DNA from 4 places in the Pantoea trifolii genome. Region 2 is predicted to be linked to each of the others. Evidence: predicted binding sites of a transcription regulator. Region 2 holds the regulator's gene; each other region holds the start of a gene.

Region 1 (7,710 bases), 3.6 Mb from region 2:
AAACCTGCGGGGTGAAACGGCTTAGTCGCGGTAAATGAGATGGGGGCGCAGAGGCGCCCCTTTTTATTAGGCGTTCGGCGCCACGCCATGCTGCGCGAACCACGCCAGCATACGTTGCCAGCCATCTTTGGCGGAATCGGCGTGATAACTGGCACGATAATCCGCGTTGAAAGCATGTCCGGCATCCGGATACACCACGATCTCTGCTTTGGCATTGGCGGCGTGCAGCGCCTGACGCATCTTATCAATACTCTCCAGCGGAATGCTCTCATCCTGACCACCGTAGAGGCCAAGCACTGGCGCGTTCAGATCTACCGCGATATCAATCGGATGCTTCTGCTGCTTCAGCGTCTTCTCACCGTCTATACGGCCATACCATGCCACCGCCGCGCGCACCTGCGGATTGTGCGCGGCAAACAGCCAGCTAATGCGTCCGCCCCAGCAGAAACCGGTAATCGCCAGACGACGGATATCACCATCGTGGCGCGTGGCCCAGTTGGCCACATGATCGAGATCGGACAACACCTGCGAATCTGGAACTTTGCTCACTAGCTCTTTGAACAGCGTGGGAATATCGTTGTAATCGTTGGGATCGCCTTCACGAAAATAGAGTTCGGGCGCGATCGCCAGATAACCTTCCAGCGCCAGACGGCGGCAGACATCGCGGATATGCTCGTGCACGCCGAAAATCTCCTGCACCACCAACACCACCGGCAAGGTGCCTTGATACTCTTTTGGTCGGGCATAATAAGCAGGCAGATTTTCGCCCTGGCTCGGAACCGAGGTCTCGCCAGCATGAATGGCGTCGCTGCTGGTAATAATGGTGCTGCTTGCGGTGGGCTGAACGGCCGGTGCAAAGCCGCCGGGTGCCGTTTTTTGTGCCATATTGTCTTCGGTTTTCATTGTTCTCTCCGTGCTAGCAAATGCGCAATCACGTAACTATAGCCTGGCGAAGTAAAGCAAGGCTGGCGTAAGGTGCAGAGGGATTTTTTTCACGTGTGCTGCTTCTCTATTAACATTGCCACCAACACTTACACAGCACCGCTTGTAGCAATTCAGAATTGCACAGCGCTAATGTGTGATACAAATCACATAATGTTTTTCTGATAATGTAATTTTCATTATCGATGGTGAATTGAGTCACATATTTATGCCGCCTGCTGACGTAGAGTGGCGCGCACATCCCCAATTATCAGGAGTCTGTTATGGCCCAGTCTGACGTTTTCCACCTTGGCATCACCAAAGCTGATTTGAAAGGAGCCACGTTGGCCATCGTGCCTGGCGATCCTGAGCGCGTGAAGAAAATCGCCGCGCTGATGGACAATCCACAGCATCTGGCTTCACACCGTGAATTCACTACCTATCTGGCCGAAGTGGATGGCAAACCGGTTGTGGTGTGCTCCACCGGTATCGGCGGACCTTCAACGTCGATTGCGGTTGAAGAGCTGGCCCAGCTTGGCGTGCGCACTTTCCTGCGCGTTGGCACCACCGGCGCTATCCAGCCGCATATTAATGTGGGCGATGTGCTGGTCACCACCGCATCGGTGCGTCTCGACGGCGCCAGCCTGCACTTTGCGCCGATGGAATTCCCGGCCGTAGCTGATTTCACCTGCACCACCGCGCTGGTGGCAGCCGCAGAGGCGTGCGGTGCGAAAACCCACATCGGTATTACCGCCTCCTCTGACACCTTCTATCCTGGTCAGGAACGGTACGATACCTTCTCCGGCCGCGTGGTAAATCGCTTCCAGGGTTCAATGGAAGAGTGGCAGCAAATGGGCGTCCTTAACTATGAGATGGAATCCGCTACACTGTTAACCATGTGCGCCAGTCAGGGACTGCGTGCCGGCATGGTGGCGGGCGTCATCGTGAACCGTACGCAAAAAGAGATCCCGGATGCCGCGACCATGAAACAGACCGAAAGTGATGCGGTGAAAATTGTGGTTGAAGCCGCGCGTCGCTTAATTTAGTGCGCCAGTCAGGGATGAATTCGAGACCAGGCTTATAAGGATTCCAGCTATTTCCTGATTAGAATGCGCGCAATTTCAGCAGCTACTGAGAAATTTCTTATGCGCAAAATGGTTTCTGTCTCACGTCCCAATTTCATGAATAATCCCGCTACTGCACAATCACGCGTTGAAGGTGCAGCAGCGAGATTTCGCCAGGCGATGGCGGTGAATAACTATCCTCTTGCGCGTCAGTGCTGTGAAGAAGTGCTGCGCGTCTTACCCAATCATATGCAGGTGCTGAGCGACTACGCGTTAACCCTGATGCGTGTGGGCGAGCACAAAAAATCCTATAAAATTTACCAGAAGATCTATCAGGCTCCGGCCGCGCAACGCGCGCAGGCGTCGGAAACCTGGCTGGATGGATTAACGGAAGTGTGTGGCTGGCTGAATAAAGAGGATGAGGTGGCGCGTTACGGCCTCGAATCACTGCAGAATTCCGATGTGACCTTCAGCAAAGGGGCGAAAGTAGCATTCCCTTCTGACGCACCACCGCCGATCAACCGCAACAATCCAGCAGAAAATATCATCTCCTTTAGCCTGTATGGCGGCCAGCCACGCTACTGCGAAACCTTGATTAAAAACATCGAAGTAGCGCGCGAGTTCTACCCCGACTGGATCTGCCGCATCTATCTTGACGACAGCGTGCCGCAACACGTCTGGCAGCGCCTGAAGCAGCAAAACACCCAGCTAGTGGATATGTCGCATGAGAAAACCATTTTCCCAACGCTGTGGCGTTTCCTGGTGATGGATGATGCCAGCGTCAAACGCTACATCGTGCGTGACGCGGATTCCTTGCTCTCCGAGCGCGAAGTGGTGGCGGTAGATGCCTGGCTGAACTCGCCGTATTGGTTCCATCATATGCGTGATTACTTCTCGCATACCGAGCTGCTGCTGGCGGGCATGTGGGGCGGCTGCCACGGCGTGTTTCACAATGTTGAACAGCAGATGCGTGACTTCATCGCGCAATATGAAGGCAGCGAACGCTTCACCGATCAGTACTTCCTCAAAGTGGCGCTGTGGCCAACGGTCCGCGAAAGCATATTGAATCATGACGATATCTTCCGCTTCCACCATGCACAACCGTGGCCGGCGCATCAGCCGATTCGCTGGCAAACCGACAGTTTCCACGTCGGCAGCAACGCCGGTTTTGCCAGCATGGCGGGCCAGGTCGAAAACGCTGAGAACGGTTGGCAGCAGGTTGAGATCACCTACGACGGGAAAAGCTGGACTTATCCGGCCAAAATCCACGGCGAAACCGAATGGGTGTTGCCGATGCCCTTCTTCCTGATTGATGCGTGGAAAGCGGGCGATCTGACAGTTAAAGCGCTTTAACATTCTTCTGGACATTCATACAGTACACCTCTACCTTTTCCCTCAGCGAGACGATCCGCGGGGGGATTATGGATCAGCAACTTATCATTAGCGGCGCGCTGGCGCTGGCCGGTTTGGGCATTGGCTGGATCATTGCTCAACTGCGCGCCGGCCATCAGTACGCCAGCTTCACTACCGAGCGACGCCTGCTGGAAGAGGCGCAGCAGCGTCAACAGCAGCAGCTCGAACAGTTACAGCAGCAAATCCAGCAACGCGAACAGGAGATGCGCCAGCTACACGGCGCGCTCAGCGGTGCGCAGGAACGTTTGCAACAGCTTGATTACTGGCGCGGCGAAAGTGAACAGCTCAGTCGTGAGCTGCGCAATCAGCTGGAAGTGAACAGCGCGCAGGAAGCCGAACTGCGTGAAGTGACCATTCGTCTTGAAGAGACACGCTACGGTGCAGAAGAGAAACAGCGACTGCTGACCAACAGCGAACAGCGCCTTAGCGCGCAGTTTGAAAATCTCGCCAACCGCATCTTTGAAAACAGCGGACGGCGCGTCGATGAACAGAACCGTCAAAGTCTGAATAGCCTGATTGGCCCGCTGCGTGAACAGCTGGACGGTTTCCGCCGTCAAGTGACTGATAGCTTTGGCGTGGAAGCGCGTGAGCGTCACACGCTGACCCACGAAATTCGCCAGTTGCAGCAACTCAACGCGCAGATGGCGCAGGAAGCGGTCAATCTTACTAAAGCGCTGAAAGGCGACAACAAAATTCAGGGCAATTGGGGAGAAGTGGTGTTGGCCCGCGTGCTGGAAGCCTCTGGCTTGCGTGAAGGCTATGAATACCAAACGCAGGTCAGCGTGCAGCTGGAACAGCAGGGCAGGATGCAACCGGATGTGATTGTGCGTTTGCCGCAGGGCAAAGATGTGGTGATTGACGCTAAAATGACGCTGGTTGCCTACGAGCGCTACTTCAACGCCGACGATGAAGCCACGCGTGAGCAGGCGATTCAGGAACACGTTAGCGCCATGCGCGGACACATTCGCCTGCTGAGCCGTAAAGATTACCAACAATTGCCCGGTTTACGCTCTCTGGATTATGTGTTGATGTTTATCCCGGTGGAACCGGCGTTTCTGTTGGCGATCGATCGTCAGCCCGAGCTGATCAGCGAAGCGTTACAGCAGAACATCATGCTGGTCAGTCCCACCACATTGCTGGTGGCGCTGCGTACTATCAACAATCTCTGGCGTTATGAGCATCAAAGCCGCAACGCACAGCGCATCGCCGACCGGGCCACGCGGCTGTACGACAAAATGCGGCTGTTTGTCGATGACATGAGCGGCATCGGCCACAATCTCGACAAAGCGCAGCAAAGCTATCATCAGGCGATGAAAAAGCTGTCTGAAGGGCGCGGCAACCTGATCGCGCAAAGTGAAGCTTTCCGTTCGCTTGGCGTGGAGATCAAACGTCCAATTAATCCGCAACTGGTTGAACAAGCGCAGCCGGAAGAGGCAGATGAAGATTGGGCAGACGATCGCACCGAGGATGAAAACGTTGCAGAACCAACAACAGACTCGCTGCGCCGCATCAACGAATAGCACGGTGGTCGCGTGCTCGCGTAGCGCGACTCTGATACACTTCGGCAAGAATTGTTTGTGGAACAGGTAAAACCGATGGCAGATGAATCACAGCAGGAAACTACCCATTTTGGCTTCCAGACCGTCGCGAAAAGCGAAAAGGCCGATAAAGTCGCGGACGTGTTTCACTCCGTTGCGGCAAAATATGACCTGATGAACGATTTGATGTCGTTTGGCATCCATCGTGTCTGGAAGCGTTTTACCATTGACAGCAGCGGCGTGCGCCGCGGTCAACGCGTGTTGGATCTGGCGGGTGGTACCGGCGATCTAACGGCAAAATTCTCACGTCTGGTGGGCGAGACCGGCCAGGTTGTGCTGGCAGACATCAACAGCTCGATGCTGAAAATGGGCCGCGAAAAGCTGCGTAATCTCGGCGTATCGGGCAACGTTAGCTATGTGCAGGCCAACGCCGAAGCGCTGCCATTCCCGGATAACTATTTCGATTGCATCACCATCTCCTTCGGCTTGCGTAACGTGACCGAAAAAGAGAAAGCGCTGGCGTCGATGTTCCGCGTGCTGAAACCGGGTGGACGTCTGCTGGTGCTGGAGTTTTCGAAGCCTCTGCTGGAGCCGCTCAGCAAAGCTTATGATACCTATTCATTCCACATACTGCCGCGTATTGGCCAGCTGGTGGCGCAAGACGCTGAAAGCTATCGCTATCTGGCGGAGTCGATTCGTATGCATCCCGATCAGGAAACCCTGAAAGCGATGATGAACGACGCGGGCTTTGAAAATACCACCTACTTCAACATGACGGGCGGTATTGTCGCGCTGCATCGCGGATTTAAATTCTAATCCATCATGACTTTAACTCCTCTCATCACCGGCGGTCTTGAGACCGCCCTGAACCGTGTTCTCTATCGCGATCGCAGCCTGAAAGCCGCACGCCAGCGTCTGGTGGGCAAAGTATTGATGCTGCGTCTGCAAGAGCTCGATTTTCCTTTGGTACTGGTGTTTAGCGAATCGCAACTCGATGTGCTGAGTGATTGGCAGGACAACAGCGACTGCACGGTGAGTTTGCGTGTCAGTACCTTGCCGAAACTGCTCGATCGCCAGCAGCTCACCAGCTTGATTCGTAGCGGTGAACTGGAGGTGGACGGCGATTTGCAGGTGGTACAGCAATTCTCCGCGCTGATGGATCTTGCCGAGCTGGATCCGGCGGAATACCTCGCGCCGTGGATGGGCGATATCGCCGCGCAAGGTGTAAGTCAGGCCGCGCAGCAGGCGCTGAAATTCGTGCAGCAGCAGTTTACCCGCCGGCAGGATTATCTTGGCCAGGTGCTGACGGAAGAGTGGCGTGTCGCGCCGGGCGCACTGGAGCTGGCATGGTTTTGCGAGGAAGTGGAAGCGATGGAACGTTCGCTCAATGCGTTTGAAACGCGTTTAGCACAGCTGGAGGCGAAATGACGTTGGGAGAAATTCGGCGCTTATACTTCATCATCAAGATCTTTCTGACTTACGGCCTTGATGAACTGATTCCCCGCATGCGCTTCACACTGCTTTTACGCTTGTGGCGGCGCTGTATTTTCTGGATCCCTAACCAACATAAAGACGCTTCCGCCGGCGTGCGCATCCGTTTAGCGATGGAGCAGTTGGGTCCGGTATGGATCAAATTCGGTCAAATGCTCTCTACGCGTCGCGATTTGTTCCCACCCGCGATTGCCGATGAACTGGCGGTGCTGCAGGACCGCGTTGCGCCATTTGATGGCGTGAAAGCCAAAGAACAGATTGAAAAATCGATTGGCGGCCCGGTGGAAACCTGGTTTGAAGACTTCGATATCAAACCGTTGGCGTCGGCGTCTATCGCGCAGGTGCATACCGCCACGCTGAAATCCAATGGCCGCGCGGTAGTGATCAAAGTGATTCGTCCCGACATCCTGCCGGTGATCAGAGCCGATATGCGACTGATTTACCGTCTGGCGCGTTGGGTGCCGCGTTTGCTGCCGGATGGACGTCGTCTGCGTCCGGTGGAAGTGGTGCGTGATTACGAAAAGACCTTAATCGATGAGCTGAATCTGCTGCGTGAAGCGGCGAACGCCATCCAGCTGCGTCGTAACTTTGACCAGAGCCGCATGCTGTATGTGCCGGAAGTATTCTCGGATTATTGCAGCGAGTCGATGATGGTGATGGAGCGCATTTACGGCATTCCTATTTCGGATATCGCCACGCTGGAGCAGCACGGCGTTAACATGAAACTGCTGGCCGAGCGCGGTGTGCAAGTGTTCTTCACCCAGGTATTCCGCGACAGCTTCTTCCATGCCGATATGCATCCCGGCAATATCTTCGTCAGCTACGATCACCCGGAAGATCCGCAATACATCGGCATCGACTGCGGTATCGTCGGTTCGCTGAATAAAGAAGATAAGCGCTACCTCGCTGAGAACTTTATCGCCTTCTTCAACCGCGATTACCGCAAAGTGGCCGAGCTGCATGTGGATTCGGGCTGGGTGCCGCCCGATACCAACGTTGAAGACTTTGAGTTTGCCATTCGCACCGTGTGTGAGCCGATTTTCGAAAAGCCGCTGGCTGAAATTTCGTTTGGTCACGTGCTGCTGAACCTGTTCAACACCGCGCGTCGCTTCAATATGGAGGTGCAGCCGCAATTGGTGCTGCTGCAAAAGACGCTGTTGTACATTGAAGGGATTGGTCGCCAACTCTATCCGCAGCTCGACCTGTGGAAAACCGCCAAGCCGTTCCTCGAAGATTGGATCAAAGATCAGATTGGTATCCCGGCGATTATGCGGGCGGTGAAA
Region 2 (7,710 bases):
CCGATGTGCTGTTTTATGAAGGCTTGCACGGCGGCGTGGTCACGCAGCAGCAAAATGTGGCGGAGCATGTCGATCTGCTGGTTGGCGTGGTGCCGATTGTTAACCTTGAGTGGATTCAGAAGCTAGTGCGTGACACCGGCGAGCGCGGCCATTCACGCGAAGCAGTAATGGATTCGGTGGTACGTTCGATGGAGGATTACATTAACTTCATCACGCCGCAGTTCTCGCGCACCCACATTAACTTCCAGCGCGTGCCGACCGTTGATACCTCAAACCCGTTTGCCGCCCGCGAAATTCCCTCGCTCGACGAAAGCTTCGTGGTGATTCATTTCCGTGGCCTGGAAGGCATCGCGTTCCCCTATCTGCTGGCGATGATTCAGGGATCGTTTATTTCCCACATCAATACGCTGGTGGTGCCGGGCGGCAAAATGGGATTGGCGATGGAGCTGATTATGCTGCCGCTGGTACAGCGACTGATTGAAGGGAAGCGGATTGAATAGGTTTGGTGCGGGCGGTGAAAAGGGAGGCATGAATGCCTCCCCTTCGACCGATTACAACTCGACAACCTCATAGCTGTGGGTAATTTCCACGCCTTTACCCAGCATGATCGCCACCGAGCAATATTTTTCCGCCGACAGATCAACCGCGCGCGCAACCGCTTTATCGCTCAATGCTTTGCCGCTGACAATAAAATGCAGGTTGATAGTGGTAAAAATGCGTGGCGCTTCTTCACGGCGTTCTGAGGTGAGTTTCACTTCGCAATCGGCCACATCGCTGCGCCCTTTTTGCAGGATCGAAACCACATCAATGGCGCTACAGCCGCCTGCGGCCATCAGCACCATCTCCATTGGACTTGGCGCTTTGTCACCGGAATTACCGTCCATTAATACCTGATGGCCAGATGAGGATTCTCCGAGAAAGGTAAGACCTTCCACCCATTTCACTCGTGCCTGCATTATTCTCTCTCCTGAAGCGGCGGTTTTGCCGCCAGAGTACGCTTTCACCTGACAAACAGCAATCCAGAGTAATCCCCCTTGTGCTGAAGCGAGACAACACAAGACAGCTCGCAAAAGCTGTGCTACAAACAGTGCTGAAAATATTTTCGTCATCACAGACGAAGGCCGGAAGAATCAAAAGCGTAGCTTAAGAGTCCACCCGGAATAATTTTTCCTTTACTGGAAACGCTCGACGATTAAACCGCCTGACAGGGAAAAATGCCCCCTGTGTTTTGGGCACGATTACAACAGAGGATAATAGCGAATGGTTCTCGGCAAACCGCAAACAGACCCTACACTCGAATGGTTCCTGTCCCATTGCCATATTCACAAATATCCATCCAAAAGCACGCTCATCCATCAGGGTGAGAAAGCGGAAACGCTGTACTACATCGTAAAAGGTTCCGTAGCGGTACTGATTAAAGATGAAGAAGGCAAAGAGATGATTCTCTCCTACCTCAATCAGGGAGATTTCATCGGCGAACTCGGTCTTTTCGAAGAAGGCCAGGAACGTAGTGCCTGGGTACGTGCGAAGTCTGCCTGCGAAGTGGCTGAAATTTCATACAAAAAATTCCGTCAGCTGATTCAGGTAAACCCGGATATTTTAATGCGACTTTCGTCGCAAATGGCGCGTCGTCTGCAAGTCACATCTGAGAAAGTGGGCAACCTTGCCTTCCTCGATGTCACCGGACGTATCGCGCAAACGCTGCTAAATCTGGCCAAACAACCAGATGCGATGACTCACCCAGACGGGATGCAAATCAAAATCACCCGTCAGGAGATTGGTCAGATCGTGGGCTGCTCACGCGAAACCGTGGGTCGTATCCTGAAAATGCTGGAAGATCAGAACCTGATCTCCGCACACGGTAAAACCATCGTCGTTTACGGCACCCGCTAATTTCTTCTCACCCACGGCGTGATGGCAACATCGCGCCGTTTCTATTTGCGATGAGCTGATGTGGCGTCGAATCATCTATCATCCCGAAGTTAACTACGCGCTGCGGCAAACGCTGGTGCTGTGCCTGCCTGTGGCTCTCGGCTGGCTGTTTGGCGATCTGCAAAAAGGTCTGCTGTTCTCATTAGTGCCGGCCTGCTGCAACATGGCGGGTCTGGATACGCCGCACAAACGCTTCTTCAAACGCCTGATTGTGGGGGGTTCGCTGTTTGCCACCGGCAGTTTCCTGATGCAAATCCTCACCGCTTATCAGGTTCCGCTGCCGCTGATTTTGCTGGCGTTGCCGCTGCTGATTGGCGTGACCGGCGAAATCGGCCCGCTGCATGCACGATTGCTGCCCGCGACTTTGATTGCCGCTATTTTCACGCTCAGCCTGGTTGGACGCATGCCGATGTGGGTGCCGCCGCTGCTCTACATTGGCGGCACGCTATGGTACGGCTTATTCAACTGGTTCTGGTTCTGGCTGTGGAAAGAGCAGCCGATGCGCGAGTCGCTCAGCCTGCTGTTCCGCGAGCTGGCGGATTACTGCGATGCCAAATACACCTTACTGACGCAGCTGACCGATCCGGAAAAAGCGCTGCCACCGTTGCTGGCACGTCAGCAAAAGGCGGTCGATCTCATCACCACCTGCTACCAGCAAATGCATATGCTGTCGGCCAGTCGCGATAACAGCCACAAACGCCTGACGCGCGCTTTCCAGGTGGCGCTGGATTTACAGGAACACATCTCGGTGAGTTTGCATCAGCCGGAAGAGGTGCAGAAGCTGGTTGAAGAGAGCCACGCCGAAGCGGTGATTCGCTGGAACGCCAAAATCATCTCGGCGCGACTGCGCGTGCTGGCGGATGCAATTCTCTACCATCAGCTGCCAGACCGTTTTCATATGGAGAAACAGCTCGGCGCGTTGGAGAAAATTGCGCGCCAGCATCCGGATAACCCGGTCGGCAACTTCTGCCTGTATCACTTCAGCCGCATCGCCCGCGTGTTGCGTACGCAGAAGCCGCTCTACACGCGTGACCTGATGGCCGATCGCCAGCGCCGTTTGCCGCTGTTACCCGCGCTGCGCAGTTATCTGTCATTCAAATCCACCGCGTTACGCACCGCGGCACGCTTTGCCGTGATGCTGATGTTTGGCAGCGCGCTGGCGCTGTTCTTCAACATTCCCAAACCTTACTGGATTCTGATGACCATCATGTTCGTCAGCCAGAACGGTTACAGCGCGACGCGCGTGCGCATCCAGCACCGTGCGCTGGGCACTTTTGCCGGATTGCTGATCGCCGCCGCGTCGCTCCAGCTGGCGGTGCCGGAATCGATCACGCTGCTGTTTATGCTAGGGATCACGCTGGCGAGTTATCTGATCACGCGGAAATATTACGGCTGGTCGATGATTGGCTTCACCGTCACGGCGGTGTATTCGCTGCAGCTGCTGTCGCTCAACGGCGCACAGTTTCTGCTGCCGCGCATGATGGATACCTTGATGGGCTGTTTGATTGCCTTCGCCGGGATGATTTGGCTGTGGCCGCAGTGGCAAAGCGGACTGCTGCGCAAGAACGCGCACGATGCGCTGGAAGCCTATCAGGAAGCGCTGCGAATGCTGTTAGGCCCGGAACAGTCGCCGGAGAAACTGGCTTATCAGCGCATGAAGGTTAATCAGGCGCACAACGCGCTGTTCAACTCATTGAACCAGGCATCGAGCGAACCAGGCTTTAATCTGCAATACCTGAAAGATATGCGCATGTGGGTTACGCACAGTCAGTTCATCGTCGAGCATATTAACGCCATGACGATTCTGGCGCGTGAGCACACCATGTTGACGGCCAAGCTGGCGGAACGTTATCTGCAATCCTGTGAAATCGCGCTGCAGCGTTGTCAGCAGCGACTGGCGTATGATGGGCCGGGCAACGACAGCAATATTCTGGAAGCACCGGAGAATCTCAATGAAGGGCCGGTGACGATTGTCGAACAGCATGTGAAGCGGATTTTGCAGCACCTCAACGTGATGCACACCATCTCTTCGCTGGCGTGGAGCCAGCGACCGCATCATGGCCGCTGGCTCAAGGTGTTACGTCCGAAAGCGGATTAAGCGGCCAGCACCTTTTCAATCGCGCTGGCGAAACGCGTCATGCCTTCGGCGATATCGGTAGGTTCAATCACCAGCGACGGCACAAAACGGATCACGTCGGTACCGGCGGTGAGAATCATCAGCCCTTCCGCTGCAGAAGCGTTGAGGATGTCACGCGCTTTGCTGGCGAACTGCGGCTTCAGCGCGGCACCAATCAGCAGCCCTTTGCCACGAATCTCGCTGAAGATAGCGAATTTGCTGTCGATGGCTTGCAGCGCTTCAACGAACTGCTGACGACGTGCTTCAACGCCTTCCAGTACTTCTGGCGTGTTGATGATATCCAGCGCCGTTTCAGCGATGGCACAGGCCAGCGGATTGCCGCCGTAAGTGGTACCGTGAACGCCCGGCGCCATCACCGAGGCGATTTCGTTGGTAGTCAACATCGCGCTCACCGGGAAACCGCCGCCCAGCGCTTTCGCGCTGGTAATAATATCGGGCTTGATACCGTAATGCTCATACGCAAACAGTTTGCCGCTACGTCCCATACCGCTCTGCACTTCATCCAGCACCAGCAGCGCATTGTGTTCATCGCACAGCGCGCGCAGACCTTGCATAAACTCTGGCGTGGCCGGCATTACGCCGCCTTCGCCCTGAATCGGCTCGACCACGATGGCGCAGGTGTGATCATCAATCACCGCTTTTACCGCATTGAGATCGTTGAACGGCACATGCACGATATCCGCCGGTTTTGGACCGAAGCCATCGGAGTATTTCGGCTGGCCGCCAACCGACACGGTGAACAGCGTGCGGCCGTGGAAGGCGTTATGGAAGGCGATAATTTTGCTTTTGAACGGGCTGTGTTTTTTGCAGGCGTAATAACGCGCCAGCTTGAATGCTGCTTCGTTGGCTTCCGCACCGGAGTTACCGAAAAACACCCGATCGGCAAAGGTCGCGGCAATCAATTTACTCGCCAGACGCAGCGCTGGTTCGTTGGTGAACACGTTGCTGGTGTGCCACAAGGTTTCGCCCTGGGTTTTCAGCGTTTCCACCAGCGCCGGATGACAATGGCCCAATGCAGTCACCGCGATGCCGCCAGAGAAATCGATATACTCCTTGCCCTGCTGATCCCACACTCGGCTGCCTTTACCTTTTACCGGCACAAACTGCGCAGGTGCATAAACAGGCAAAATAACGTTATCGAACGTTTCCCGGGTTACCGCTAGTTTTTCCGCTGCCATTGACGACCTCATCGGGTTATTTGTTGAGCTGATGTGAAAATATAATCACAAAATATGCATAAAAAATCACACGAAGGCAAACATAAGTTACGCGTTGAGGAAATTAGCCAGCAGCTGATGCCCTTGCTCACTGAGGATGCTTTCCGGATGGAACTGCACGCCTTCCAGCGGCAAAGTGCGATGGCGGAAACCCATGATCTCATCCGGCTGGCCGTCGCGCAGGGTCCACGCGGTGACTTCAAACTCAGCGGGCAGCGTATCGCGCGCCACAATCAATGAGTGATAGCGCGTCACGGTCAGCGGATTATTCAGATCGCGAAACACACCTTGGTTGGTGTGCTGGATCAGGGAGGTTTTGCCATGCATCACCTGGCGCGCGCGCACCACCTGCGCGCCATAGGCTTGTGCAATCGCCTGATGCCCAAGGCAAACGCCGAGGATCGGCACGTGCCCGGCGAAATGGCGAATCGCCGCGAGCGAGATGCCAGACTGATCCGGCGTACACGGACCCGGCGAAATCACCAGATGCGTCAGCGGCAGCGCTTGCATCTCATCCAGCGTAATGGCGTCGTTACGCACCACGCGCACCTCCGCGCCCAGTTCGCAAAAGTACTGGTAGAGATTCCAGGTGAAGGAGTCGTAGTTATCGATTAGCAGCAGCATAGCGCCCTCAGGCCAGTAAAAGCGGCGCTATTCTACCTATTTTAGTTCGCCGGGCTCACCACTTTCGCAAACTGCGCGGTAAGCGGTGCCAGATCGCCGGCGACGCCCGCCGAGATCGCAGCGCGCCACGCATCGCGTTCGAGCGTTTCCCAGGAAAGCTGATAACCGGCATGCAGTGCCAACTGTTCGAAGAAGATGCGCTGCGCGCGGCCATTGCCGGCGCGGAACGGATGCAGCACGAAGATCTCACAGTAATAATGTGCGATACGCGCCACGAACGCTTCCTGCTCAAGGTCAGCCAGGCCGCGCTCTTCCTCCAGCGCCTGCATCAGCGTATTGCCTTCTTTCTCGATATATTCGCAATGACAATACGGCGTTTCATCGCGCCAGATATCGATGGTGCGCAATTCTCCTGCCCAGCTGTAGAGATCCTGAAACAGCGTGCGATGAATATGGCAAAGACGTGGCAAACCGATGCTGCGCTGGCCAAGTTCTACTGTCGCCAGGCGCGCGGCGCTGAACGCCAGTTCCGCTTTACGCAGTTGGGCTTCATCATGAATATCGAGGCGATTCTTCAACACATTGTCGTTGTGCCACAAATAGGGATCGCGTACTGCTAAGCTGTTATCCACCATATTGCCTCCTCAGCGACTCAAGTCGCTCCTCAGCATGTTCGGCATCGATAAGAGCTTCACTATAGGAATATCCGGCCAGTCGACAGCTGGATTGGTAGCTCGCAGCACGGCGCTGCTGCCACAAAGTGGCTTTCTGTTTCTCAGTGAGTTTGCTAGTCATAGCGCCTCCGGCAAGCAGTGAGCCCTAAGTATAAGCAGCAATTTTTTGCTTTGCCGGAGAGCAAATGGCGCGCCAGTGAAAAACGGCGCGTTTCAGAATTAAGGCAGGACTTTGGCGGAGAGGATAACAATCGGTTTTGACGGCACATTTTGGTACGGACCGACATCTTTAGTCGGGACCTGCGCAATCTTGTCGATCACATCCTGGCCTTTCACAACTTTACCAAACACCGCATAACCGAAATCACGCTGACCGTGATCGAGGAAGGCGTTGTCGGCTACGTTGAGGAAGAACTGGCTGGTGGCGCTATCTTTATCTGCGGTACGCGCCATCGAAATGGTGCCGCGCAGATTACGCAAGCCGTTGTCGGCTTCGTTCTTGATCGGCGCTACCGTTTGCTTCTGCTGCATATCGGTAGTGAAACCGCCGCCCTGAATCATAAAACCAGGGATCACGCGGTGGAAAATGGTGTTGTTGTAAAAACCATTGTTGACGTAATCAACGAAGTTTTTCACCGAAACCGGGGCTTTCTGGTTGTTAAGCTCGAGTTCAATATTGCCCGCAGAGGTGGTGAGCAGCACATGTGGATCCCCTTTTGCGGCAAGCGCGGCAGAAGATACAGAAGAGAGCGCTAACAGGGCAACCGCCGCTGTCAAAGTACGTTTAAGCATGAAAGATTCCTTACCATGGAGAGCTAGCTCAAAAACGAGATTGATTGTAAAGAGCATGTGATCCAAGAGCCAGCGTTTTACCGATATTTACGCGGATGTTGCTATTGTCATACTTTTGCCGCCACGCAATCATTTGCGTGACGAAAATCACACTCTCAATGAAATATTTCCGCCTTGTTACACTCGTTGTTTATTAAGATCACAGCAACACTTACAATTCATGACACTTTTTGCCAATCTCGGCGCTTAACAGGTTCAGAACATGACAAACCGTAATCGCATTGGCCTTACCTGGATTAGCTATTTCTCCTATGCGCTCACTGGCGCACTGGTG
Region 3 (7,710 bases), 1.7 Mb from region 2:
GGCGGTTGCCCGAAAATAGGCTTCAATTGCCGTTTTCACGTCTGATGCATCATCGTTCAGCACTGCGTTACGTTGTGCGCTGAAGGTTTCAATGTATCGCTGCATCGCCGCACGAAATAAACCCTCTTTATTCTCAAATTCAGCATAAAGGGTTGGGGCTTTCGCACCGGTAGCGTTAACCAAATCGGACAACGACGTGCCTTCATAACCATGCGCCCAGAACAACATCAATGCCTTGTCCAGGGCATCATTGCGGTCAAACACTTTCGGGCGACCGCGCGTTTTCCTGTTCACCACATCGATAACTTCAGTCATTGGGCACCTCAAAGCGTAGAAACACCCAATTAAATTACCGATCATTAAATAAATATGCAAGCGCAGCCCGGAATGAGCCTGTTCGTCTTTGCCCGTTTGTGCTTTTCGCTGGTCAAAGCACCCAAATGGGTAAGTTGAAAAGGGCTGGGAAGCCCATAATCACGCCACTTTCGATTAAAATAATGACCGTTAATAAAATGATTGACGAGCACGCCCTTTCGGCAGTAGCATTTAATTAACGGTTGTTAACTTAATCGCGACCGACCCTAATTCATCTGTTTAAGAGAGCAAAATTATGAAAAGCATCAAACTGACCCTGGCTGCTGTAGCATTGTCCTCAATCGCTTTTGGTAGCATGGCTGCAGACTTAGTAAACGAAGCGCCGCTAAATCAACAACAAATTGGTGTGGTTAGCGCATCAGGTAGCACCAACCTGACATCGCTGGAGAATCAGCTAGCGGAAAAGGCCAATGCTGCCGGAGCAAAGTCATTCCGCATCACTTCGACCTCTGGCAACAACAAGCTAAATGGCACAGCAGTAATTTATAACTAAGAGAGTTGATCGGAGTGCGATGAAGCATTCTGTAAGAAGTGAATAAAAGGCTTCAGAAGATAATCCTTCTGAAGCCTTTTTTCTTATCCGTTAGAACGCAGTTGAGGATAGCGGCGGAAGATAGCGATACACCAGAACAGTGCTCCAAGGCCAATAATGCCGCCGACGTTACCGACGTCCGACATTTGCATATGCAAACTGACCTGATTTCCCAGCAGCGCACCCGCGCCGATACCGATGTTGTAGATACCAGAGAACAGCGACATTGCGACGTCGGTAGCATCCGGCGCCAGCGCCAGCACGCGCACCTGCATCGCCAGACCAATCATCATCATTGCCATGCCCCAAACGATGCACAGCACGGTGATTGCAGCGGGACGCACTGCGGCAAACACCAGCAAGCCCATGCTTAAGGTGATCATCGCGATAGCAGCGATCAGCATCGCTGACGGGAATTTATTGCCCAGCGTACTGAACAGCACGCTGCCGATAATACCCGCCGATCCAAACAGCAATAAAAGCAGGGTAGTGAAATTGTCATCCGCATTAGCGACCACCTGCATAAAGGGTTCGATGTAGCTATAAGCGGTGTAATGCGCCGTCACCACCACGGTAACCAGAATGTACATGGCTACCAGCGCCGGACGGCGGAAGAGCATCGGTACGCTGCTCAATGAACCGGTATGCTCGCTCGGCAGACGCGGCAGGATGCGCATCAGCAAAATCAGCAACACCAATGCAGACAAACCGATCATGCCGAAGGTGGTACGCCAGCCAAGATATTGACCGACGATACGCCCAATCGGCACGCCCAGCACCATCGCCAGCGCGGTACCGGTTGCCAGCATACTTAACGCCTGAGTTTTCTTACCCGCAGGCGCCACGCGAATGGCCAGCGAAGCGGTAATTGACCAGAACACCGCGTGCGCCAAGGCAATACCGATGCGCGAGATAACCAGCGAAGTGAAATCCCATGCCACGGACGAGAGCACATGACTGGCGACAAACACGATGAACAGCACGGCTAACAGCAGCCGACGCTCAATATTGCGCGTTAACAGCATCAACGGCAGCGACAATAGTGCGACGACCCACGCATAGATGGTCAACATGATGCCAACATCGGCAGTCTTCATGTCATAGCTGGCAGCGATATCTGACAGCAAACCGACAGGCACGAATTCTGTGGTGTTAAAGACAAAAGCAGCAATAGCCAGCAATACAACGCGTAGCCAGGCCGTTTTACGGGAAACAGTAGTAGATTGCATGGAGTTCAAATCTGTCAGACGGCGAGTGAAAGGGCGAAAAGGCACCCCAGAAAGTGACCGAGGTCACAAATTCCCGCTATTGTGGAGCATTAATGAACGAAGGGAAACCGTTTGTCGGGCTTTTATTACTGATTATTTTTTATCTTGGGAGGCGTGGTTAATAGCCTGAGGTTATTACGCTTTCTGGCATCAAGCCGAGAATAATCAGGAATGGTGAAATGAGGGAAGAGGCGACTGGACCTGACGCCCTAATGAACGCCTTAAGGTCCAGTTATTATTACACGTAAAATTATAGTTATTTTGAAACGCCTCAGCGGTGCTTAACAAAACAGCGGGGTTACCCTACCACGCTCAAATCATGATTATCAGAGTCTCACCATGTGTTTTAGTGCCACGCTATTTTGAGTCGTCATGTTTTTTTTTACCCCAACCGGACAACAATGCTCGCAGCCCAGCGCGCTGGCATAAAATTTACGTGCTTGCTGGATGGCGGCATTTGGCGTGTAGAAAGTCCCAAGAAAACGGCGTGCCTCATCGGCGGGTAAGAACGGGCATCCCGTTGCATGTACTACATGGTTGTCGTTATAGCCGGCGTGCTTATCGACGTAATAATAGAGTCCCATCTAACGACCTCATTGCTGTGAAATAAAAAAAGTCTAACTATTGTTGGAATGGAATGAATTATAGCGACGAATAGCCATTTTGTTTTATCTGGGACTGTGGGATCGCCGTGTGGCGTCCACTTGAGATGAGAACGGGGCGTATTCGCCCCGTTTAACAGATGAAAGGTATTACAGTTTTCGGCACTGCAAACGCCAGCCAACCAGCAAAGCCATTAATAATAGCAGGCTAATGAATAGCGTTACGCCCATCCAGCCGTAGCTGTGCCAGAACACGCCGCCTAAAGTACCGGCCACGCTGGAACCGACGTAATAACTGAACAGATAAAGTGACGATGCCTGGCCTTTAGCACGACGCGCGCGCGGGCCAATCCAGCCGCTGGCAACCGAGTGTGCCGCAAAGAATCCGGCGGTGAACAGCATCATGCCGGGCAAAATCAGCCACAGCGAGTTAAACGCCGTCAGCAGCAATCCCGCCAGCATAATTGCAGTCGCGCCAATCATCACAGGACCGCGTCCAAAACGGCTGGTCATCGCGCCCGCTTTTGGTGAACTCCATGAACCGGTCAGATACACCACCGACAATAATCCAACCACCGCCTGACTCAGTGACCACGGCGCACTTAACAGGCGATACCCGATGTAGTTGAACAGCGTGACGAACGCGCCCATCAGCAGGAAGCCCTCCGCGAACAGCAGCGGCAAACCTTTATCGCGCCAGTGCAGACGGAAGTTGATCAATAAACTGCGCGGTCGCAGCGACGCCGGACGAAAATGTCGGGATGCAGGCAGAATTTTCCAGAACATCAGCGCACCCGCCAACGCGAAGCACCCAATGACGCCCACCGCAACGCGCCAGGAGAAGAAATCGGTCAGTACGCCAGTTAACAATCTTCCACTCATGCCACCAATCGAGTTACCGCTGATATACAGCCCCATGGAAAAGGCGATAACGCGTGGATGAATCTCTTCACTCAGATAGGTCATGCCAACGGCCGCAACGCCGCTCAGCGATAAGCCAATCAGCGCGCGCATCAGCAAAATGCCTTGCCAGCTACTCATGGTAGCGGAAATCAAAGTGCAGATGGCGGCGAGCAACAGTGCGGTAACCATCACCGATTTACGCCCAATGGCATCCGATAGCGGCCCGGTAAATAGCAATCCCAACGCCATTAAGCCGGTAGAGAGCGAGAGAGAAATACTGCTTTGCGCCGGAGAAACGCCAAACTGCTGCGATAGCACCGGCAGAATCGGCTGCACGCAATACAGTAAAGCGAAAGTGGCAAGACCGGCGGAGAACAACGCCAGCGTTACACGCATAAACTGCGGCGATCCGCGTTCAATCCACTCTGAAGGGGTTGCAGTTGAAGCAGGCTTTACGGACAACTCGTCTTCATCGAGTATCACTGCCTGGGAAGAGCGACTCACGGAACATCCTAGTTAGAACCATCATGGGGTTACTGTAGGAAAGGGTTAATAGGTTGTACAATATATTAATAATCTTAAATGAGACGTTTAAAATATGAATGTCGAATTGCGCCATCTACGCTATTTCATTGCCGTCGCTGAAGAGCTGCATTTTGGTCGTGCCGCGCAGCGCCTGAATATTTCACAACCGCCGTTGAGTCAGCAGATTCAGCAGCTGGAACAGGAAATTGGTGCGCAGCTGTTTACCCGCACCAACCGCAGCGTGCAGATCACGCCCGCTGGCGCGCTGTTTTTGCAGGATGCGCGTGCCATTTTGTTACAGGTCGAGCAGGCCGCCCGCCGCGCCGCACGCGTGCATAGCGGGCAGGAGGGCGAGTTGCGTATCGGCTTTACCTCCTCAGCGCCGTTTACCGGTCTGGTTTCTGACGCGCTGTACCAATTCCGCCAGCGTTGGCCAGAAGTGCACATTCAGATGCAGGAGAACAACACGCGGCAGCAACTTGCGCCACTTCATGACGACCGGCTCGATCTCGGTGTGATGCGCAATACGCCGCTGCCCAGCGATCTGCAGCACCGCGTGCTACTGCGGGAGCCGCTATGCGCGGTAGTGCATTGGGCGCATCCGCTGGCCGATGCAGAGTCGATTTCCATTCAGGCATTAGCTAACGAGCCATTTGTATTTTTCGATCCGCAAGGCGGCACCGCGTTGTACGGTGAAATTCTGGCGCTGCTGCATCGTTATCAAATCAAACCGTTTATTACTCAGGAAGTGGGCGAGGCGATGACTATTCTGGGGTTGGTGGCAACCGGTCTTGGCGTGTCAATTCTGCCGGCGTCGTTCCGCCGTGCACGTTTGGCCGATGTGGTGTGGATCCCTTTGCAGGAGAACGACGCGATTTCTGAGGTTTGGCTGGTCTGGTCGGCGACCCGAGAACCGACGGCACAAATGACCAACATGATGTCGCTGATGCTACAAAACGCGGAGAATTGAACCAGTTGGTGAAGCAGGACATAAACTTTATGTGCGATAAATCACATTTCTAATCAAATATTTGACGCTGCTGGTCAATCTGCATCACCATAGCTGCTGTTTATTTAGAAGCGCGAAAATAATGGGAGCAGGGCGTGAATCTGTACAGTCAACCTGGTCATATTGATCAGATAAAACAGACCAACGCAGGTGTGGTTTACCGACTGATTGACCTTTACGGCCCGATTTCGCGTATTGAGCTTTCTAAACGTGCCCAGTTAGCACCCGCCAGCATTACCAAAATCGTGCGTGAAATGCTCGATGCCCATCTGGTACAGGAAACCGAGTTTCAGGAACCCGGCAGTCGCGGTCGTCCAGCGATTGGTTTGATCCTCGATACGCTCGCCTGGCACTATCTCGCCGTACGCATTCAGCCCGGATTCATTACGCTAACGCTGCGCGATCTCAGCAGCCGCGCGCTGCAGGAAGATCGCTTGCCGCTGTACGCCAGCGCCGAAAAACCGCTGCTGCAAACCTTGCTGGATTTGGTAAATGACTTCTTTATTCGTCATCAAAGCAAGCTGGAGCGTTTGACCGCCATCGCCATTACTTTGCCGGGATTGATCAACGCGGCTTCTGGCGTGGTACATCGTATGCCGGGTTACGACGTGCAGGATATGCCGCTGGGAGAAACGCTGGCGCAGCGCACCGGTTTGCCGGTGTTCGTGCAGCATGATATTTCTGCCTGGACGTTAGCCGAATCACTGTTTGGCGCATCCAGCGGCGCACAACATGTCATTCAGATTGTGATCGATGAAACCGTCGGTGCGGGCGTGATCAGCGGCGGACAACTGCTGCATAAAAATGGTCGTACGCTGGTGGAGATTGGTCATACGCAAATCGATCCTTACGGCCAGCAATGTTATTGCGGCAATAATGGCTGTCTGGAAACCGTCGCCAGCATCGGAAGCTTGCTTACTCTCACCGCCCAGCGTTTGCCGTCGCAGCCAGACAGTTTGCTGCATCAGGCACCGCTGACGATTGAGAGCTTATGCGCTGCCGCGCAGCAGGGCGATCGTCTGGCGCGTGATGTGATTGCTGGCGTCGGACATCATATTGGCCGCATGCTGGCGATGATGGTAAACATCTTTAATCCTCAACAAATCCTTATCGGTTCGCCGCTTAATCAGGCCGCCGATGTGCTGTTCCCTGCGGTGAGCAGTACCATTCGTCAGCAGGCGTTGCCCGCTTACAGCAGTGAAATCCAGCTCACACCAACGGCGTTCAGCGATCCCGGTACTTTTGGCGGTGCAGCGCTGATAAAAGACGCGCTCTATAGCGGCCATTTATTGGTAAAACTGTTGCAGGGATAATGACAGCTCGCCTTAAGTTTGTCCTAACGCAATCTGCCTGCGAAAACATTTCCTTAAACTGCCTCCTTCGCACGTTACACATCGCTTTAATGAAGGAGGAGAATGGTGAAAACGCTTTTTGTCACCGGTACCGACACCGCGGTGGGTAAAACCGTGGTATCCCGCGCGTTATTGCAGTGCTTTGCCAAGGCAGATCTCTGCGCCGCAGGTTTCAAACCTGTCGCCAAAAGTGCGCAGCGCACAACCGAAGGCTTACGTAACAAAGACGCACTGCTGTTACAGCAAGTTTCGGGCCTCACTCTCACATATTCCGCCGTCAATCCTATCGCCCTGGAAGAGGACGAAATCAGCACCAGCCCGACGCAGCGCATTGATTATCCGTTACTCACTCGCAGTTTGAACGATTTGCAGCAGCGCGCCGCGCGCGTGGTGGTGGAAGGCACCGGCGGTTGGCGCAGTTTAATGAACGACTTGCAGCCTTTGTCCGATTGGGTGCGGCAGGAGCATTTGCCGGTTGTGTTGGTTGTAGGCATTAAGGAAGGTTGCATCAGCCACGCTTTACTGACCGCCGAGGCCATTGCGCAGGATGGATTGCAACTGGCGGGTTGGGTAGCAAACCGTATTAATCCCGGCCTGGCGCATTACGCTGAAATTATTGATGTTTTGAGCGAGAAGCTAGGTGCACCTTTATTAGGCGAGTTGCCTTACCTGCCGCGTGCAGAGCAGCGGGAACTGAGCGGTTATCTGGATATTTCGCTGCTCGATGACAATATTACGCACGACAACAGTGCAAAGCCTGCGGCCTGATGAAACAAAGTGCCGCAAATTATCAATGGCTGAATCTAATGATTCAGATTCAGCCATCCTTTTTAACGAATTAATTCCTCTATTATTCAATCCTTTACTCCCTGTATTTTATTGCATTCTCTTCTCTGGCGTGATTCATGCATCAGCTGCTCTGATGAATATCTTGCCGGAGCACCTGTATGTCGCAATCAGATGAGAAAGGTTTGTTGTATGGGCTGAATGACCGCATCGGTCCATTGCCTGCATTTTGTGCCGCACTGCAACATGTGCTGGCCAGCGTCGTCGGCATAATTACGCCGCCGCTGATTATTGGTTCCGTTTTGGGATTGCAGGCATGGATCCCTTATCTGATCAGCATGTCGCTGTTGGTTTCCGG
Region 4 (7,710 bases), 890 kb from region 2:
GTTAATGACATGCAGATCAAGCAGGAAACCGGTAGCGATAAACGCACCGGCCATAAAGCCAAGAATTAACAAGGTGGAGATAGGAAGGCGGCTTTTAGTCACGCCAGCTTGAATCGCCAGTTGGGCGATCTCTTTAGGTGTATGCAGCGACATAATTCACTTTTCTTATATGGATTAATGGGGGACGTTGCTGGCCGGTCATTGAGAGAACACCCTGGCAGGATGACCGGTTAATTAGCGCGCTAAGTTTTACACGCACTTTTAACGAAAACAAGACCGCTCCTAACATCTTTAACCTTAAATTAACGCTGGGTTGAGGTTGGGTTTGGTGAGTATTGTTAAATAGCGCATATAAACAGAGGCAATATGGGATGAAGTGTTGAAAAAAAAGCCATGCCGACGCGGGGTTGACGCCTTTTTCAGCGATCAAACACAGATCAAGAATTTGACGTTGACACTCATGAGGCGGTTTCATATTATCCCGTCCGTCGAGTTTACTCGGCAGTTTTTCGGTTCGGGGGTATAGCTCAGCTGGGAGAGCGCTTGCATGGCATGCAAGAGGTCAGCGGTTCGATCCCGCTTATCTCCACCAAACCGCTCCCAACGGTTTGACCGAAAAATGATTTCCAGATGTGGGGGTATAGCTCAGCTGGGAGAGCGCTTGCATGGCATGCAAGAGGTCAGCGGTTCGATCCCGCTTATCTCCACCAAATCTCTGTTCATTCTGAACACATTCAAAAAAATCACCTTCTAAACGCAACGCATTTAACTGCGGTTTTGTCGTTTCGTAGGGTCGCCATTTATGGCGACCAATCTGCATGAGAGCAATGCCCCCACAGAATACGCTATCAGACGGTTGCTACCTGCGGCTGCAATTGCAGCACACGGAAACCGTGCGTGCCATCGCGATCCAGCTGCGCCACTAAACCGTATTCCCAGTCCAGATAAGCCTGCATCACGCCTGCTTCAATATCGGTACCTTCATACGGGCGACGATAGCGATCAATAGCCGGTGACAGCAGATGCTGTTCTCCTTGCTCCGTCGGCAAACCCGCACCACGCCAGGCAGCGTTACCGCCTTCCAGCACAAACACCGGTTTACCGGTCAGCTCAGCCACCTGTTCCACCGCATAGCCTGCCAGCAGGCTGCTGCCACAGGTTAATACATAGCGACGCGCCTCCGGCAACAACGCTTTGCCTTGCTGCTGCAGGGTAGAGCGCAGCAACCAGGCCGCACCCGGAATATGGTTGTTGAGATGGTTTGCGCGCGTGGTGAAATCCAGCACCTGCGTTTGCCCTTCCTGCAACCATTCCGCTAACTGCTGCGGTGAGATGAATTCGGGTTGAGCGACGGGCGGCACCTGCGCTTTCCAGTTTCCGCTTTCACTGAAATCACTGGACTGCAGCTCGTCCAGCACCGAAACCTGCCAGCCAAGCTGCGCCAGCCAGGATGCGGTCATATTGGCGCGCACGCCATCATCATCAATCAGCACGATGCGCGCACCGCGTACGCTGGCGTAATGATCGGTCTCCTGCACCAATTGGCCCCCTGGCACGTGATGGCTGCCCGGCAGATGCCCGGCGGCGTACTCGTCGGCATCACGCACATCAAACAGATAAGTGGTGCGCGTCTCCTGCTGCCAGCGTTTCAGCGTGGCGAGTGGGATACGTTCCACACCGGCGCGATCGGCGATGCTGCGCGCATTACTCGCCGCCTGACGCTGGGCGGTTTCGCTGGTCTCGCCGTAGCGGCGCGCCTGGCCTTGATCCAGAGCATGTCCGGCCAGCGTCCAGCCGATGGTACCATTGCGCAGCGCGAACACCGGATTGCGAATCCCGGCGTTCACCAGCGATTGCGTACCGATGATGCTGCGTGTGCGACCGGCACAGTTAACAATCACCGTGGTCTCCGGCGACGGCGCGATATCACGCACGCGCAGCACCAGCTCACCGCCCGGCACGCTGGTAGCGCCTGGAATACTCATGGTTTGATATTCATCGAAACGGCGTGCATCCAGCACCACCACGTTAGCATCGCTGTTAATCAGCTGATGCACGTCGTCCGCTGACAAAGAGGGCGTGTGATTGTGATGCTCAACCAGCTCGCCAAACGCTTTGCTGGGTGAATTCACGTCGATAAACAGTTCGCCGCCCGCCGCTTGCCAGCCGGCCAAATCATTTGCCAGCAGCGCGACATTGCTGTAACCCAGTGCGGCAATGCGCTCGGCGGCGGTTTGTGCCAGGCCTTCGCCACCGTCATACAGCGTGATGGCGGTGGTGCGCTGCGGAATGCGGTCGAGCAGCTCAAGCTCCAGTTTTGACAGCGGAATATTCACCGCAAACAGCGGATGCGCGGTGGCAAACAGCGCTTCATCGCGCACATCGACAATCGCCACTTCCTGCTGCTGACGCAGCGCATCAATAAGTTCCGCCGCCTGGCGTAAAGGGAAAACCGGTTTAGTCATGTGAAAGGTCCCAAATGTTCGGTAAGTAACGGTTGCTGTAACCGGAGATAAACGTTTTTTCGCTGCCGTCTTCGCGGTAGACCGCGCGTTTGACCGCGCCAATGTTGGCGCCATAAACGTGAATGCTGATGGAGACGCGATCGTCATAGGCGTTGCTGACGCGATGGATATCGCCCACCGTTGGCGATACCGCTTCAACGCTGCCAGGATCGAGTCGAACGGGAGCGCCTTCCGGCTGCAATCCGTTCGGCCCCGGCTGCCAGGATTGTGAAATTTCCGCGCCGCGCATCATGCCAATCAATCCCCATACGCGATGGTCGTGAATTGGCGTTTGCTGGCCCGGCCCCCAAACGAAACTCACCACCGAGAAGCGCTGCTGCGCATCGGCATATAACAAATATTGCTGATAGTGTTCGGGATGAGGTTGAGTAAAGGCGTCGTCCAGCCAGTCGTCGTGGCGAATCAGCTCGCCAAGCCACTCGCTGCCACGTTGTAACACCGTGGCTTCCTCGGGCTTTGTCTCCAGCAGATTAGCCAGATTGGCGACGAAATCGCGCAGACGATGGTGCTGATAATGGCTCATCAGACTGAGGCGCTCCTTTTATCGGCGGCGGAGAGCGCATGGACTTTCTCGCGCGTCAGCGGGATCAGCTCACGGCCATATTCCACTGCATCGTTAAGCGGGTCGAAGCCGCGAATCAGTACGCTATGGATGCCAAGGCGATAATATTCCAGCAGCGCATCGGAGACTTGTTCCGGTGTTCCCACCAGCGCGGTGGAGTTGTAGCCGCCCTGAACCAGTTTTGCGACGCCGGTCCACAACACTTTATCCAGACGATCGCCTTCATTGGCGGCGGCGAGTAAACGCTGTGCGCCAACGCTCTGCGGTTTCGCCTTGCCAAAGGCAAAGCCAGTTTCGTTGAGCTGTTTCTCTGCCGTAGCGCGGATGTGTTCCGCGCGTTCCCAGGCTTCTTTCTCCGTTTTGCCAAGAATCGGGCGGAACGAAATGTTGAAGTTGATTTCGCGCCCCTGTCTGGCAGCAGCAGCGCGCACGTTGCGTACCGTCTCCTCAGCACCTTTCAGCGGTTCGCCCCACAGCGCAAACACATCGGCATGCCGTGCAGCGACATCAATCGCTTCCTGCGACGATCCGCCAAAATAGATAGGCAGTTTTTTCTGCAACGGTTTGATGGCCGAAAACGCCTGTTCGACCTGATAAAAAGGACCTTGATGATCGTACGGCTGCGCAGATTCGAGGCTCTGCTTCAACACGGTGAGAAACTCATTGCTGCGCGCATAACGCTCGGCTTTGTTGAGGAAGTCACCGTCGCGGCGCTGCTCGGCATCGCTACCGCCGCTAATAATGTGCACCGCTAAACGGCCGTCGGTGAGGTGATCAAGGGAAGCCAGTTTGCGCGCCGCTAATGTCGGCGAGACAAAGCCGGGGCGATGCGCCAGCAAAAATTTCAGCGTTGAGGTGTGCGCCGCCGCGTGCGCGGTCACCAGAAAGCCATCCGGCTGATCCGACCAATAGCCCACCAGAATGCGATCAAAACCAGCGTCTTCATGCGCACGCGCAAAACGTGCAATGTACTCTTTATCGAACAGCGGGCCGCTAGCCGGGATAATCTCGGAGGCGAGGCGGTGGCCAATCATGCCAAGGAATTGAATGCTCATGCGGTTCTCCTGAAGTGACGTCATGGAGAAAAACTACGGGCGCAGGCGGTATGAACGGAAATTCAATATTGTGCAAAGGTTTTGCGTTTCACGGTGAAGCGGGTGATGGCGGGGGAAAAGCCGGGGCGAGGCGGGATAGAACCGATTGAAATAAATAAGAAGAGAAGGGCGAGCCGTAGCTCGCCCCTTTGATCAGAAGGCCAACACCAGGCCGGCGATAGCGGCTGACAGCACGCTCACCAGCGTTGAACCGTACAGCAGTTTCAGACCAAAGCGTGAAACCACGTTACCTTGCTCTTCGTGCAGACCTTTAATCGCGCCCGCCACAATCCCGATAGAAGAGAAGTTAGCAAAGGAGACGAGGAACACCGAGAGAATGCCTTCCGAGTGCGGTGACAGCTGACCAGCGATTTTCTGCAGATCCATCATCGCCACGAATTCGTTGGAAACCAGTTTGGTTGCCATGATGCTGCCCACTTGCAGCGCTTCGTGTGAAGGAACGCCCATCACCCACGCAAATGGATAGAACACATAACCCAGCACGCCCTGGAAGCTGATGCCGAAAATCAGATCGAACAGCGCGTTCAGACCGGTGATTAAGGCGATAAAACCAATCAGCATCGCAGCGACGATCATCGCTACTTTAAAACCGGCGAGGATGTATTCGCCCAGCATTTCGAAGAAGCTCTGGCCTTTATGCAGATCCTGCAATTGCAGATCTTCTTCACTATCGACGCGGTACGGGTTAATCAGCGACAGCACGATAAAGGTGCTAAACATGTTCAATACCAGCGCGGCCACTACATATTTTGGCTGCAGCATGGTCATGTAGGCGCCGACAATTGACATGGAAACCGTCGACATGGCGGTCGCTGCCATGGTGTACATGCGGCGCTGTGACATTTTGCCGAGGATATCTTTATAGGCGATAAAGTTTTCTGACTGTCCCAAAATCAGAGAGCTTACGGCGTTGAAAGATTCCAGTTTGCCCATACCGTTTACTTTTGACAGTACGGTACCAATACCGCGAATCACCCAAGGTAAGATGCGGAAGTGCTGCAAAATACCAATCAACGCAGAGATAAAGATGATTGGGCAAAGCACGTTGAGGAAGAAGAAGGCGAGACCTTTTTCACTCATATTGCCAAACACGAAGTTGGTGCCTTCGGCGGCATATTTGAGCAGATGATCAAAGAACCCAGCGAAGCCCTGCACGAAGCCGAGACCGATGGAGGAGTTCAGGAAGAACCACGCCAACAACAATTCGATCACCAGAAGCTGTACGATAAAACGAAGACGGATGCTTTTACGATCGTTGCTGACCAGCAAGGCCAGCACCGCTACCACCACTAGTGCTAAAATAAAATGCAAAACATGGGACATGTCGGCTCCAAATTTGAGGAGGGTTGTATTTTGTTGCGTATTCTATGTAACGCGTTACTTAAAAACGAGATCAAAACCACATTATAAGTATTCGCTATCGCGATTTTTCTCAGATAAGTCTGGCCGCTCACAACCCCATTACAAATCCATCACAAGAAATATCCACAAAAACATTGTCTATAAAATGACCCAAGAGTAGAGTCATTTGCGTTGCGAGTATTTTTGGCAAGAACGGGCTTTACCGCAATGTATAGCAATGGCTATACTTCATAGCACCATCTATTAATACAATAACTATAACCACATTTCATCTGCCTTGAATGCCCCTTAAGCTGGTCGGGTCAACAAGTGTTAAGACAGGGTAAAACTATGCTAGAAAGCCGCACCGCTGAGCGCGCCGCTCGCGGAGCCAGAAAGATTAAACTCGCGCTGCTGGGTCCCGCTTTTATTGCGGCGATTGGCTATATCGATCCCGGCAACTTCGCGACCAACATTCAGGCCGGTGCCGCCTACGGCTACAAGCTGTTGTGGGTGGTGGTGTGGGCCAACGTTATGGCGATGCTGATCCAGCTGATGTCCGCCAAGCTCGGCATTGCCACCGGCAAAAATCTTGCAGAACACATCCGCGATCGCTTTCCGCGTCCGGCGGTGTGGTTCTATTGGGTGCAGGCGGAAATCATCGCCATGGCCACCGATCTCGCTGAATTTATCGGCGCGGCGCTCGGCTTCAAGCTGTTACTCGGCATTTCGCTGCTGCAGGGCGCGGTGTTAACCGGTATCGCAACTTACCTGATTCTGATGCTGCAAAGTCGCGGCCAAAAGCCACTGGAATTGGTGATTGGCGGCCTGCTGCTGTTTGTGGCGGCGGCGTATATCGTGGAGCTGTTTTTCTCCCAGCCGAAAGTCAGTGAGCTGGTGGTTGGCATGGCGCTGCCATCGTTGCCGACGTCGGACGCGGTCTTCCTCGCCGCTGGCGTGTTAGGTGCCACCATTATGCCGCACGTCATTTATCTGCACTCGGCGCTGACGCAGCACGGTAATAAAGGCAGCAAGGCGCAACGCTACAGCTCAACCAAACTGGATGTGGCGATTGCCATGACTATCGCTGGCTTTGTGAATCTGGCGATGATGGCAACCGCTGCTGCGGCATTTCACTTTAGCGGCCACTCCAGCATCGTCGATCTCGATCAGGCTTACTTAACGCTGCAACCGTTGTTGGGCGAAGCGGCGGCGATTGTGTTTGGTTTGAGTTTGGTGGCTGCCGGTCTCTCTTCAACCGTGGTCGGCACGCTGGCGGGACAAGTGGTGATGCAGGGCTTTATTCGTTTCCACATTCCGCTGTGGTTCCGCCGCACTATCACCATGTTGCCCTCATTTATTGTCATCTGGGCGGGCTGGGATCCCACGCGCATTCTGGTAATGAGCCAGGTGTTGCTGAGTTTCGGTATTGCGCTGGCGCTAATTCCGCTGTTGTCCTTCACCGGCAACCGCGAATTGATGGGTGATGAGATGGTGAACTCGCGCCTGATGCAGAATGCTGGACGGCTGATTGTGGTGCTGGTCATCGCCCTCAATCTCTACTTGCTGGTCGGCGAAGCGCTTGGTTGGTAACAGCGCTACAAAAGAAAAATCCCGCTTATTAGCGGGATTTTTTGTTTAGTGATGATGGTGATCGCGGTGATCACGACGATCATCATGGCGATGATCGTGACGCCAATGGTCACGACGTTCACGTTCATGCCAGCGACGTTCGCGCTCACGTTCATAGGCGCGATGGCGCTTCCACTCTTCATGACGCCACCAGCGATGCTCATCGTAACGATAACGATCGTTCCACCAGCGCGGTTCACGCCAGTGACCGCCGTCCCAGTAATTGCCGTGACGATCGCGATCGCCGAGATGCAGCGTAACGCCCGGACCCAAATTGATGGTGGCGCTGTCGGCTTGTGCTGTGCTGATAGCCAACGGGGATAAAGTTGCCAGCAAGGCGGCAAACAAAATGGCACGTTTCATAACTTCTCCTTTTCAGTAGCTTATCACTGCCACCGTTGCGCTAGTTTGCCACATCGGACCAGGTAAGCCTTGAGAATCAGTCTGAAAACGCTAAGGGAAATCTGAAATGAGAATTTTCTGCTGCGGAAAATCCCCGACACATGCCGGGCGGGTAAACGTTTACACTAAGATA

The links. Region 2 encodes CRP, which controls carbon source genes, mostly activating them, when cyclic AMP is high. Its sites were predicted from a motif close to ATGTGANNNNNNTCACAT; they were not measured.
Region 1: the regulator CRP is predicted to act here: its motif matches at 1,077-1,094, upstream of udp (uridine phosphorylase).
Region 3: the regulator CRP is predicted to act here: its motif matches at 5,205-5,222, upstream of mlc (sugar metabolism global transcriptional regulator Mlc).
Region 4: the regulator CRP is predicted to act here: its motif matches at 5,590-5,607, upstream of NQH49_RS13700 (NupC/NupG family nucleoside CNT transporter).

The regions. Positions count from the first base shown of each region.
Region 1 is NZ_JANIET010000001.1:237,665-245,374, forward strand. Features, by position in the region: gene metE (5-methyltetrahydropteroyltriglutamate--homocysteine S-methyltransferase) at 1-25, shown strand, start outside; gene NQH49_RS01055 (dienelactone hydrolase family protein) at 67-903, opposite strand; gene udp (uridine phosphorylase) at 1,206-1,967, shown strand; gene NQH49_RS01065 (tetratricopeptide repeat protein) at 2,067-3,338, shown strand; gene rmuC (DNA recombination protein RmuC) at 3,407-4,918, shown strand; gene ubiE (bifunctional demethylmenaquinone methyltransferase/2-methoxy-6-polyprenyl-1,4-benzoquinol methylase UbiE) at 4,994-5,752, shown strand; gene ubiJ (ubiquinone biosynthesis protein UbiJ) at 5,759-6,364, shown strand; gene ubiB (ubiquinone biosynthesis regulatory protein kinase UbiB) at 6,361-7,710, shown strand, end outside.
Region 2 is NZ_JANIET010000001.1:3,838,943-3,846,652, forward strand. Features, by position in the region: gene NQH49_RS17900 (phosphoribulokinase) at 1-500, shown strand, start outside; gene NQH49_RS17905 (OsmC family protein) at 552-956, opposite strand; gene crp (cAMP-activated global transcriptional regulator CRP) at 1,261-1,893, shown strand; gene NQH49_RS17915 (YccS/YhfK family putative transporter) at 1,952-4,030, shown strand; gene argD (bifunctional acetylornithine/succinyldiaminopimelate transaminase) at 4,027-5,247, opposite strand; gene NQH49_RS17925 (aminodeoxychorismate synthase component II) at 5,335-5,910, opposite strand; gene NQH49_RS17930 (putative adenosine monophosphate-protein transferase Fic) at 5,952-6,545, opposite strand; gene NQH49_RS17935 (YhfG family protein) at 6,535-6,705, opposite strand; gene ppiA (peptidylprolyl isomerase A) at 6,804-7,376, opposite strand; gene tsgA (MFS transporter TsgA) at 7,639-7,710, shown strand, end outside.
Region 3 is NZ_JANIET010000001.1:2,096,038-2,103,747, reverse strand. Features, by position in the region: gene NQH49_RS09785 (TetR/AcrR family transcriptional regulator) at 1-315, opposite strand, end outside; gene bhsA (multiple stress resistance protein BhsA) at 611-868, shown strand; gene NQH49_RS09775 (sugar transporter) at 952-2,136, opposite strand; gene NQH49_RS09770 (hypothetical protein) at 2,502-2,759, opposite strand; gene NQH49_RS09765 (multidrug efflux MFS transporter YnfM/SxtP(Kp)) at 2,928-4,184, opposite strand; gene NQH49_RS09760 (LysR family transcriptional regulator) at 4,279-5,175, shown strand; gene mlc (sugar metabolism global transcriptional regulator Mlc) at 5,310-6,527, shown strand; gene bioD (dethiobiotin synthase) at 6,633-7,334, shown strand; gene NQH49_RS09745 (nucleobase:cation symporter-2 family protein) at 7,514-7,710, shown strand, end outside.
Region 4 is NZ_JANIET010000001.1:2,948,956-2,956,665, reverse strand. Features, by position in the region: gene NQH49_RS13730 (formate/nitrite transporter family protein) at 1-153, opposite strand, end outside; tRNA gene NQH49_RS13725 (tRNA-Ala) at 517-592, shown strand; tRNA gene NQH49_RS13720 (tRNA-Ala) at 635-710, shown strand; gene NQH49_RS13715 (rhodanese homology domain-containing protein) at 849-2,465, opposite strand; gene NQH49_RS13710 (cysteine dioxygenase family protein) at 2,458-3,048, opposite strand; gene NQH49_RS13705 (LLM class flavin-dependent oxidoreductase) at 3,048-4,142, opposite strand; gene NQH49_RS13700 (NupC/NupG family nucleoside CNT transporter) at 4,335-5,525, opposite strand; gene NQH49_RS13695 (Nramp family divalent metal transporter) at 5,895-7,136, shown strand; gene NQH49_RS13690 (DUF2502 domain-containing protein) at 7,182-7,538, opposite strand; gene mgrA (L-glyceraldehyde 3-phosphate reductase) at 7,698-7,710, opposite strand, start outside.